2 regions of the Pseudoalteromonas sp. Z9A6 genome follow, and region 2 is predicted to be linked to the other one. Evidence: predicted binding sites of a transcription regulator. Region 2 holds the regulator's gene; the other holds the start of a gene.
What was found. The regulator sigma-54, encoded in region 2, starts transcription at its own class of promoters, with help from an activator protein. The targets are predictions, from matches to a motif close to GTTGGCACGNNNNTNGNNT.

Region 1: the regulator sigma-54 is predicted to act here: its motif matches at 2,863-2,881, upstream of GQR53_RS12840 (DUF2726 domain-containing protein).

What each region holds. Positions count from the first base shown of each region.
Region 1 is NZ_WTKZ01000033.1:7,459-12,814, reverse strand. Features, by position in the region: gene tyrS (tyrosine--tRNA ligase) at 1-386, shown strand, start outside; gene ampE (regulatory signaling modulator protein AmpE) at 451-1,395, opposite strand; gene mtnN (5'-methylthioadenosine/S-adenosylhomocysteine nucleosidase) at 1,396-2,103, opposite strand; gene GQR53_RS12840 (DUF2726 domain-containing protein) at 2,226-2,822, opposite strand; gene folE2 (GTP cyclohydrolase FolE2) at 2,939-3,859, opposite strand; gene arcB (aerobic respiration two-component sensor histidine kinase ArcB) at 4,091-5,356, shown strand, end outside.
Region 2 is NZ_WTKZ01000009.1:4,782-10,137, forward strand. Features, by position in the region: gene mgtE (magnesium transporter) at 1-680, opposite strand, end outside; gene GQR53_RS05375 (HPr family phosphocarrier protein) at 813-1,085, opposite strand; gene rapZ (RNase adapter RapZ) at 1,128-1,973, opposite strand; gene ptsN (PTS IIA-like nitrogen regulatory protein PtsN) at 1,992-2,444, opposite strand; gene hpf (ribosome hibernation promoting factor) at 2,449-2,736, opposite strand; gene GQR53_RS05395 (RNA polymerase factor sigma-54) at 2,763-4,262, opposite strand; gene lptB (LPS export ABC transporter ATP-binding protein) at 4,332-5,057, opposite strand; gene lptA (lipopolysaccharide transport periplasmic protein LptA) at 5,054-5,356, opposite strand, start outside.

The DNA.
Region 1 (5,356 bases), on a different contig from region 2:
CTCAAAAAGAACGTGTTGAGCAAGGTACGAATCCGCGCGATATTAAAATTGAACTAGCTAAAGAGCTAATTGCTCGTTTTCATAGTGAAGCTGATGCACAAGGTGCACATGATGATTTTATTCAGCGTTTTCAGAAAAAAGCGTTACCAGATGAAATCCCAGAGCTAACAATCACTATTGCAGAAGATACTATTTTAATTGCTAACTTGCTTAAAGAAGCAAATTTAGTAGTAAGTACATCAGAAGCAATGCGTATGATTAAGCAAGGTGCAGTTAAACTTAACGGTGAAGATAAAATCACTGATACCAAACTTGAAATAGCAAAAGGCACAACGGCTATTTACCAAGTAGGTAAACGTAAGTTTGCAAACATCACTGTAGCTTAAGCACAGTTTAAAAACTAAAAAACCAGCCTCGGCTGGTTTTTTTTGTGCTCGTATTTTGAGCCCTTTAAATCAATTTTAATATTTCAATGCTGGCTATTACTAACAACCAAAATACACGGGCCTGATTTAACCTATTAATTATTACAGGTACATCCTCGGGTGTAGGTAGTCTATCAGTGCCAATACGCATTTTATTAAAGCGAGTACCTAAATAAACTGCAGGCCCGCCCAGCTGCACGCCAAGTGATGCAGAACATGTGCTTAAGAGCCAGCCTGTATTTGTTTGATAAAAATGCCTGCCATAATGCTTTATATAATGCATGCTTTGTTTGCTTGCTCGACTTGCTGCAATAGTTAAAGCGAGTAAGCGCATCGGAATGTATTCAATAATAAACAAGAGTGTTTTAAGCGGTTTTAAAAAGTAACTATTTGGGGGGATATCACTACGCCATGCTTGTTGTATTAAGGTAAGTAACCGATAGGCAAGGGCAGCAATAGGACCAAATGCTAAAAATATAAATATGACTACGAAATAGTATCGAGCGGTGCGCAGTATTAAACTCTCAATTAATGCTTTGATAATACCAGCAGATGAAAGTCTATTAACTTCACGGGCAAGCAGTGGTTTTAGTAATTCGCGTGCTGTGGATTTTTGATTTTGTTTAGTTAGCTTTGCAATGCGAAGTGCTTTTTTATCAATGCTATTACTTTCTAGGCATAAATATAAAATAAGGCCAGCGAGTAATTCAGGATAAAAAGCAAACTCGAGTAGTAACACTACAACAATGAGAATAACACTTAAAATAAGTGAGCTTGCGAGGATAGCTGCCAAATATTGATAGCTTTTAGGTTCTTTGCTTTTGTATATACGTTTGCCAATAGCACTAAAAACAGCATTTAACGCCGTATTAGGATGATACCAGCTAATAAGGGGAATAAAGCGCTCAGCAAGGAGCGCTAGTATAAAGGCAATAAAGTCCAAGTGATTTTGAACAATATTGCTAAGCATTTACAGAGATACTGCTGTAAGCTTTTCTAAAAGTGCAACAACCATTTTAGATGAGTTGATTGATGCTGTTTCTAGGTATTCTTCAAATGATTGTGGTGACTCTTTACCAGCAATATCAGACATTGAGCGAATTACAACAAATGGTGTGTTTAGCGTAAAACACGTTTGTGCAATTGAAGCACCTTCCATTTCAACAGCAAGCATTGTAGGAAAATCACTACGTGCTTTATCAATGCGTATAGGGTCACACATAAATGTGTCACCAGTACAAATTAAGCCAACGAGTGTTTTAACATCACTGATTTGTTCGATAGTTTGCTGTGCTGCTTCAACTAATTTAGGGTGTGCTGCAAAGCCTGCCGGCATTTGTGGTACTTGGCCAATTTCGTAGCCAAAAGCAGTTACGTCTACATCGTGGTGACGTACTTCTGACGAAATTACTACATCGCCTACACTAAGAGAAGGATCGAATCCACCGGCTGAGCCTGTGTTAATTATGCAATCAGGTTTGAAGTTATCGATCAGTAAGGTAGTTGCAATAGTTGATGCGACTTTACCAATACCAGATTGAACAAGTGTCACCGTGTTACCAGCCAACTCGCCAGTATAAAAAGTGAAACCTGCTTTAGTTAAAATTTGTGGGTTTTGCATAGCTTCACGTAAAATTTTAACTTCTGGCTCCATTGCGCCAATAATACCAACATTCATAAAGTTTAATTCCTGTGTTTGAATCACTTGATTATACGTGAAGTTAGCAATAAAAAACAAAAAAGCGAGCTTGTTTATGAGCTCGCTTTAAATACTTTTTAGGAGAGTATTTAATTCAGTTTTTAAATTTCAGCTAACGCAGTGGTTTGCGCTTTAGCCTGAGAAGGTGAAAGTACCGCTGGCTTATGTGAGCGATTACGAACAGGACGCTGAGTTTGTGCTGCTGCAGGTTTACCAAGTTTAAACATAATTGCATCGCGTACTTCAGAAGGGCGGTAGCCCGATTTAACTTTCATACGAATATGTGGAATGCCCGCAGACTCTAGTGCACCGTTTACAAACCAGTCGCGTTGAGCTTTGTGGCCATCTTTGTTGGCATTGTTAACTAGGTCAACAGCAGCAATGATTGTTAGTTTTTCTTTATCGATTAAAACAAAGTCGAGTTGCTTATTTTTAGCTTTAGCTAAAGCAGCACGTTTAGACTTTACTGAAAGGCCTTGCTTACAGTCAATAACGTCGATTAACTTAACGCGACTAACAATTTTATATTGATCGCCAACAGCACGCTCTAGAAGATTTAAAAAAGCGCCTTCAACCTGCGTAAAAACAGTTTGCTTGCGAGTAAAAGGATACGGGTTTCCGCCATCGTCATTAAATTTTGACGCAACAACAGAGGCCCCGACAACTAATACTAGGATTAATAATAAAGCGAATTCCATACGGTAACTCCATAACAACAAATTGACACTGCTCAAAACAAAGCAATTTACGTGCCTAAAAAGTATGGGTTATAAAATAATTACCGGCTGGTTTACAAGCAATAGCTACACAGCGATTAAGCTTTGTAGCCTCCTTTAATACCTTTTACTGCAATAGCTACAGCATCGTGTGCATGCAGTGACTCATAGTGGTTTATTTGCAGCCAATAATCACTGTAATGGTTTGCCTCTAGCAATGCTTTAATTTTACGCGCTGCATCTTCACAAAACATAAGGTTTTGACCATTCAAACGGGCAAATTCTTGCTCGTCTTCACGTTTTACTGCTGCTTGTACTGGTGTTTTAAGCTCAGCTTCAAGGGTGTTAATTAGCGTAACTACGTCAAATTCTTGAATGTTGCTATCAAGCTTTACTTTTACGTTGGCAATAGAGCGCTGCGAGTGAGGAGTCGCTACAATGCCTTGTGTAGTGCCTAGCCATTCGTGCACATCTTTTTGGCTTAACGTTTCTTGGTTAAACTTTTCGTTAAACGCGTTTTGTATAAGCTGGCGCGCAAGTGCAGCAGAGCATGGGCACGTTGAAGAATAAGTAACATCTACGGTTAGCTCGTAGCTAATAACGTTATTTTCAATTGTACTGGTAAGTACAACTGGGTAGCTTTTCCAGCCCGCTTTACCACTTAATAGTGACTTACGGCGTAGCGGTAATTCAAATTTAAATTCAATTTGTGCTTTATCGCTCAACCCTTCGTGGCTAGTTATAAAGGTATCGAGTGCCTGCGCTATTGTTTGCGGATTGACTTGCTGCTCGGTTGAAAGCAGGTCAAGTGCCAAAAATAGACGTGACATATGAATGCCTTTGGCATCTTCTTTATGTAAATTTACAAATGCACGAGCTTTGGCGTTTACTGTAACTGGAGATAAGTCTCGGGATTCAAAAATAAATGGCAGTTCTATTTCGCCCATGCCAACCCAGTCTAATTTACCTGTTTGTAAAGCGGGTGCAGTGTCTGCTATATCTGGCATATTGGTTTGCATGTGCGCTACTCGTATTTTGGGGATAATAAAGCGGGGCATTTTACACTAAATAATTTATTGCTGAAATGATGAGTTTAATAGATGAGCTAAATCAAACATGAAAAATTCTGTTTTTATCGCACAACGTGAGTAGTGGTAGGAGAAAAATGCTAAAATCTGGGAAAATGGTATGTTTATACATACGCATTGCCTTCTTTATATTAAGTACACAGCTAAGAGATAAAATTACGTATGACCGATTATTCTTTGAGCCCTTGGGCTCGGGTACTTTCCAGCTCAATAACGCGATTTGGTGAATTTAAAACCGCTGCTATTTGTTACACTTTATTTTTAACTGTATCTCTTATTTTATCGAGCATGTTTTATTATGTGGCGATAGGCGAATTACACCTGGTTGATATTTTAGCCGTTGTATTTTTTACGGCTGTGGTTTCTCCTTTAATTATAAGTGTGTTGCTTAATTCAATTCGACAACTAGATGCCTCATATGCTTATTTAGATAGCGCCACCAAACAAGAAAAGCTTTTAAATCAAACCCTAAAAGATAACATTAACCGTCTAAACATCGAAATTGATGAGCGTAAAATGGCATTTCATGCCAAGCACCGCGCTATCGAAGAACTACGACGAGAAATTGCTGAGCGTAAAAAAACACAACAAGAACTTGCTCAACAAAGCATGCTGCAGCGCTCAATAGTTGATTCATCTCCTGACTTATTTTATTACCGCGATAACAATGGCGTGTTTGCTGGTTGTAATAAAATGTTTGAAGAAGTAATGGGCAAATCAAGTAGCGAACTAATTGGCAAAACGGTTGAGCAAATATTTCCTAGTCACTTTTTATCTGAAGTTTTGAAAACCGATAAAGAAGTAGAGCAAAGCCATAAAGCACTGACCATTGATGTCGGTTATGAAGTAAATGGCGAAACGCGTTGGTTTGAGCTGCGTAAATTACCTTTTATAAATGATGAAGGTGATTACATTGGTCTACTGGGTTTTGGTCGTGATATCACAAGTCGTAAGGAGGCCGCTCAAGCGCTCGAAACGGCCTATAAAGACAAAGGTAAGTTTATTGCCACATTAAGCCATGAACTACGTACACCACTCAATGGTATTGTTGGTTTAACACGAATGCTGCTTGATACTGACTTAAACAAACAGCAGCGTAGTTGGGGTAATACTATATTTTCGAGCGCTGAAACGCTCGGCAATATTTTTAACGATATTATTGATTTAGACAAAATAGATAGAGATCAGCTCGATATAGTGACTAACTCTATTAATGTGTCAGACTTTATAAATGACGTTGTTAACTTTGCGGGCTTAATCGCGGAGCAAAAAGAGCTAGAGTTTGATATTAAGCGCAATGGGGTGCTGGATATTTACGCACAGCTCGACCCAACTCGCTTACGCCAAGTTGTTTGGAATTTAATTAATAACGCCGTTAAGTTTACACAGCAAGGAAAGGTAACACTTGAATGTAGCCGAGAAAACAGA
Region 2 (5,356 bases):
AATAATTGCGCTACTTCACTTTCATCCATTGAGATTGGGATAGACTCACAATCTTCATCCATTAAATCGCGCACAATTTTTTCTGGCGGATTAGTTAATAATGTACTCAGCGATAAAGCGCCTATAAAGCAGTTATGTTTATCAACAACATATAAATCATCTGTACCCTCTGGTAACTCACCACGCAGTCTAATATAACGAAGTACAACATCGAGTGTTACATCAGGGCGAATGGTCACCGTATCGGTGTTCATTAGCGCACCTGCTGAACGCTCTTGATATGACAGTGCTTGCGTGGCACGTTCACGGTCTTGAATGTCCATCGCGCTAACAACGTCTTTATAGACGGTATCTGGCAGGCTACGTAATACTTCACCTAAGTCATCGTGGCCCATGTCTTCAGTTGCGGCGGCAATGTGCTTAGGTTCCATTTGGGCAATAATGCCTAAACGAACATCTTCAGATAATTCTTCAAGAACATCACCCTGCACATCAGGATCGACCAATTGCCAAAGCAGTCGGCGAATTTTATGCGGTGATGATTCTAATAATAATGCGGTATCACAAGGAGCCGTTTTTGCGAGCATGCGCCTAACTTGAACAAATTGACCACTATTGAGTGACTTCGTCACCTGTTTTAGTTGCTGTAGTGGGTAATCTTGTTCAAAAGCTTCAGGCATTGGCGTCCTTTATAAATTGTTATATTACTTTATGGGGGGGAGGTGAGTTAACTGGCGTTACTAACCTATCTATTTTATATATCTGTTTTAATTGAAGCATTAGTAATGCGAATATTGTTTTTATAAAACAGGTTATTCTTGTTCATTAAAGCGTTGTGCTATTAATTCTCCAACAGCGTGTAAAGCTTGCTCAGAATCAGGGCCTTTACAAACAACTTTAACTTCTTTTCCTTGGCTACTTTCAAGTAACATTAGTGCAAGTACGCTATCGCCTGCTGCTTCTTTGTCATCTTGGAATAATGTGATTGTCGCATCAAATTGTACTGCTAATTGCGCAAGCACAGTAGCTGCTCTGGCGTGTAAGCCTAATTTGTTTTTTATTAAAAAGGTATCTTCACAATGCATAACTTACTCTACCTAAGCTGAACAGGTGATTATTCAGCTATATTATTTTTCTTGCTCGCGATGGCGAATTTTTACATTGGGATGTGTCATTGCGAAACTTTCACCGATAGTTTGCGCTAAATACACAGAGCGATGTTGCCCGCCTGTACACCCAATAGCAATGGTTAAATAACTGCGGTTATTTCGTTCTAAATGTGGTAACCACGTTTGTACAAATGTTTGAATTTGCCATGTGAATTTTTGCACTATGCTGTGATTAGCTAAATAGTCTTTAACCGGTTGATCTAACCCATTTAAAGGCTTTAACTCTGGTTCCCAGTGTGGATTTGGTAAAAAGCGTGCATCAAATACGTAGTCTGCTTCTTTTGGTATACCGTGTTTAAAACCAAATGATTCAAATGTGACAATCAGTTGCTTATCTTTTTTACCTAAAATCTTTTCACGAATAGATTCAGCGAGTTGATGAACACTTAAATCAGTCGTATCTATCATAAAGTCGGCGCGAGTGGTTAATACATCAAGTAATTCTTTTTCTTTTTTGATGGCTAAATCAAGGGGCAACGAGTCTATTGATAGTGGGTGTAATCTGCGTGTTTCAGAAAAGCGTTTGATCAATGTCTGATCGTCGCTATCTAAATAAAACAACGTAGGGTTTGCAAAGCCAGGCAAGTATTCAAGAATATCGTTAAATTCATCTTGTTCTTTAGGGATGTTGCGCACATCTATGCTAACAGCAATTTTATCGTAGCTATCAGACACACTGCGAACTAATGAAGGTAGTAGGTTTACTGGAATATTATCTACGCAATAATAACCTAAATCTTCTACAATGCGCAAAGCAACCGACTTTCCAGAACCAGAACGGCCGCTTATGATAATTAACTCCATTTAACACCCTTTATAAAACTATGATTGATCGACAATAACTTGGTAAAGCTCAGTATCAGATTTTGCACTGCGTAACTGTTTACAAAAATCTTTGTTGTTTAGTTTATCAGCAATGGTTGCTAGAGTCTTTAAGTGCTGCTGGTTATCGCCATCTGGTACGATGAGTGCGACAAAAATATCAACAGGGCGATTATCGATTGCATCAAAGTTTATTGGAGTTTCGCTAACGAGCACTAAAGCCAAAGGCTCTTCTGCACCGCTCATTCTTCCATGAGGAATAGCAATGCCACGCCCTATACCTGTACTACCTAATTTCTCTCTGCTCATTAAAGCGTTAAGAATATCTTGTTGCGGTAAATACGGAAGTTTGTCGTGAGCAAGTTCGCTAATGAACTCTAAAATTCTTTTTTTGCTATTAAAAAGGACCGCAGCTTTGCTGCAGTCCTGGCATATAAGTGAACTTAATTTCATCATATTAGTGTCGAGCAAGCTTCTCTTTGTGTTTGATTACTTGGCGATCGAGCTTGTCGATCAACGAGTCAATAGCGGCATACATATCTTGATGTTCTGTAGAGGCAAATAGCTCAGCACCGCTTACGTGTATTGTGGCTTCTGCTTTTTGATTTAATTTTTCTACATCGAGAATGACATGAACATTATTAATATGATCAGAGTGTCTTTCAAGCTTCGCAAATTTAGTATTAATATAGTCTCTTAGTGAATCGGTTAATTCTACGTGACGACCAGTTAAGTTTAGTTGCATAAGCATTACCCTCTTAGTTTAGCGTCTTAAATCAGACTTTTACGCTGATTTGACGGTGGAATAGCAAGAGATTCACGGTATTTTGCGATTGTACGTCTTGCTACTTTAATTCCTTGCTCAGCCAATATATCCGCTATTTTGCTATCACTCAATGGTTTTGCTGAGTTTTCTGCTGCGATTAATTTTCGGATAAGCGCACGTATTGCTGTAGATGAACATTCACCACCGTTTTCAGTACTTACATGGCTTGAGAAAAAATATTTAAGCTCAAATATACCACGGGGTGTATGCATGTACTTTTGAGTAGTCACACGCGAAATTGTCGATTCGTGCATTTCTACCATTTCAGCGACATCATTTAAAACCATTGGTTTCATGGCTTCAGGGCCATGTTCAAAAAATCCTTGTTGTTGCTTAACAATACAATTAGTAACTTTTAATAGCGTGTCGTTTCTACTTTCTAAGCTTTTAATAAACCATTTAGCTTCTTGTAAATGTGAGCGAATAAACTGGCTGTCGCCACTTGATTTTACAGTGCGAGACATTGCCGCGTATTGGCTATTAACACGAATTTTAGGCATGCTATCTGGGTTTAATTCGACAACCCAGCGACCTTTAATTTTTTTAACTGACACATCAGGAATAACATACTCAGATTCTTCCCTTACAATAGTATCTGCAGGTTTTGGGTTGAGAGTATGTATTAGTGTCATCACTTCTTTAAGCTCTTCTTCTTTAAGCTTAGTTTTTTTCATTAATGTACGATAGTCGCGAGCTGCTAATAGATCAATATGCTCGGTTAAAATCATTTTCGTTTCATTAATGTAAGGTGTTTCTTTATCAAATTGATTAAGCTGAATACACAAACACTCTTGTAAACTACGTGCAGCAATACCAACAGGATCAAACAGTTGAATGCGTTTTAATACCGCTTCAATTTCATCAAGTTCGACTTCGTTATCATCTTCGTTTTCTTGATTAAAGCTTTCTAAAATTTCTTCGCAACTGAGAGTTAAAATACCTGAATCATCGACGGCCTCTACAATCGCAATCGCGATGGCTTCATCGGTAGGGCTAAATGGCGTTAGTTGTAATTGCCACATTAAATACTCATGGAGCGTTTCAGTAGAGGCGCCTTGGTATATAGATTCGTCTTCAGGCATTGGACCTGATGAGGCTGCTGGGGCGGCACTCATGTACTCATCCCAACTAACATCCATAGCCATGTCGTCACTTAGCGTGTCTTTTGCAAGTGCTTCACCAGTATCTTGTTCGTATTCGCTCGGAGCATCATCAGCAGATGCGCTAACAGTTATGTCATCGGTATCAGCTTTTTGCTCGTTTTTACCAGCAGCGTCTTCAGAATAGTCTGCCTCTTCAACCTCTAATAGTGGATTACTGTCGAGAGCTTCTTGTATTTCTTGCTGGAGATCCAATGTACTGAGTTGCAACAAACGAATAGCTTGTTGCAACTGTGGAGTCATTGTAAGTTGCTGGCCCATGCGCAGCTGTAGTGATTGCCTCATGTATCTCTAACAATCCTTTTATGTTGTTATAATTAATACTAGCAGATGCTTAAAGACATGGCGTAAATGTTACAGCCTAAATTGCTCGCCTAAGTAAACATCGCGTACTGTTTTATCATTTAATACGTGTTCTGGAGTACCTGATGCAATCAGCTCCCCATGAGAAACAATGTAGGCTTTTTCACAAACATCAAGGGTCTCTCTTACGTTATGGTCGGTAATTAATACACCAATCCCACGATTTTTAAGATGTTCTATTATTTTCTTTATATCTAATACCGAAATAGGGTCAACACCGGCAAACGGTTCATCCAGTAATATAAATTTAGGATCTGCTGCCAGTGCTCGTGCTATTTCTACACGACGACGCTCTCCACCCGATAATGCCATACCTTGGCTATCACGAATGTGTTGTATGCTAAATTCATCTAATAAGTTATTGAGCGTGTCTTCTCTGGCTTGTTTATTTAGTTCTTTGCGCGTTTCTAAAATGGCCATTAAGTTTTGATAAACAGTCAGCTTTCTAAAAATCGATGACTCTTGTGGTAAGTAGCCTATGCCTAATCTAGCACGACTATGCATAGGTAAAAGAGTAATATCGTTATCATCAATAGATATTTTACCTTTGTCGCTAGGAACAAGCCCTACAATCATATAAAAAGTCGTTGTTTTACCAGCACCGTTAGGGCCAAGTAAGCCAACTATACTGCCAGCTTGTACTTCAAGGCCGACGTTTTTTACAACTTCACGACCTTTATAGCTTTTTGCCAATAGTTCTGCTTTTAATGTGCTCATGGTTGACCTTTATCGCCTTTTTTACTTTTTTTAGTTTCGATCGGTACTAAAATTGTGTGAACGCGGTCAGTTGAGTTTTCATCTTTTTCGGCACTGATGAGCTGCTGCTCTATGTCGTAGGTAATGCTTTTAGCATTTATTTTTTGTCCGGCTTGCGATACTTGTGCATTACCAACAAGCGTTAAAAAACGCTTAGATACATCATAACGTACTTCGTCAGCACTGGCGCTCATAGTCGTGCCGTCTGATTGCTTTTCTTCAAAGTGCGCAGGGCTACCTGTGGCAATTAATAATTGTTT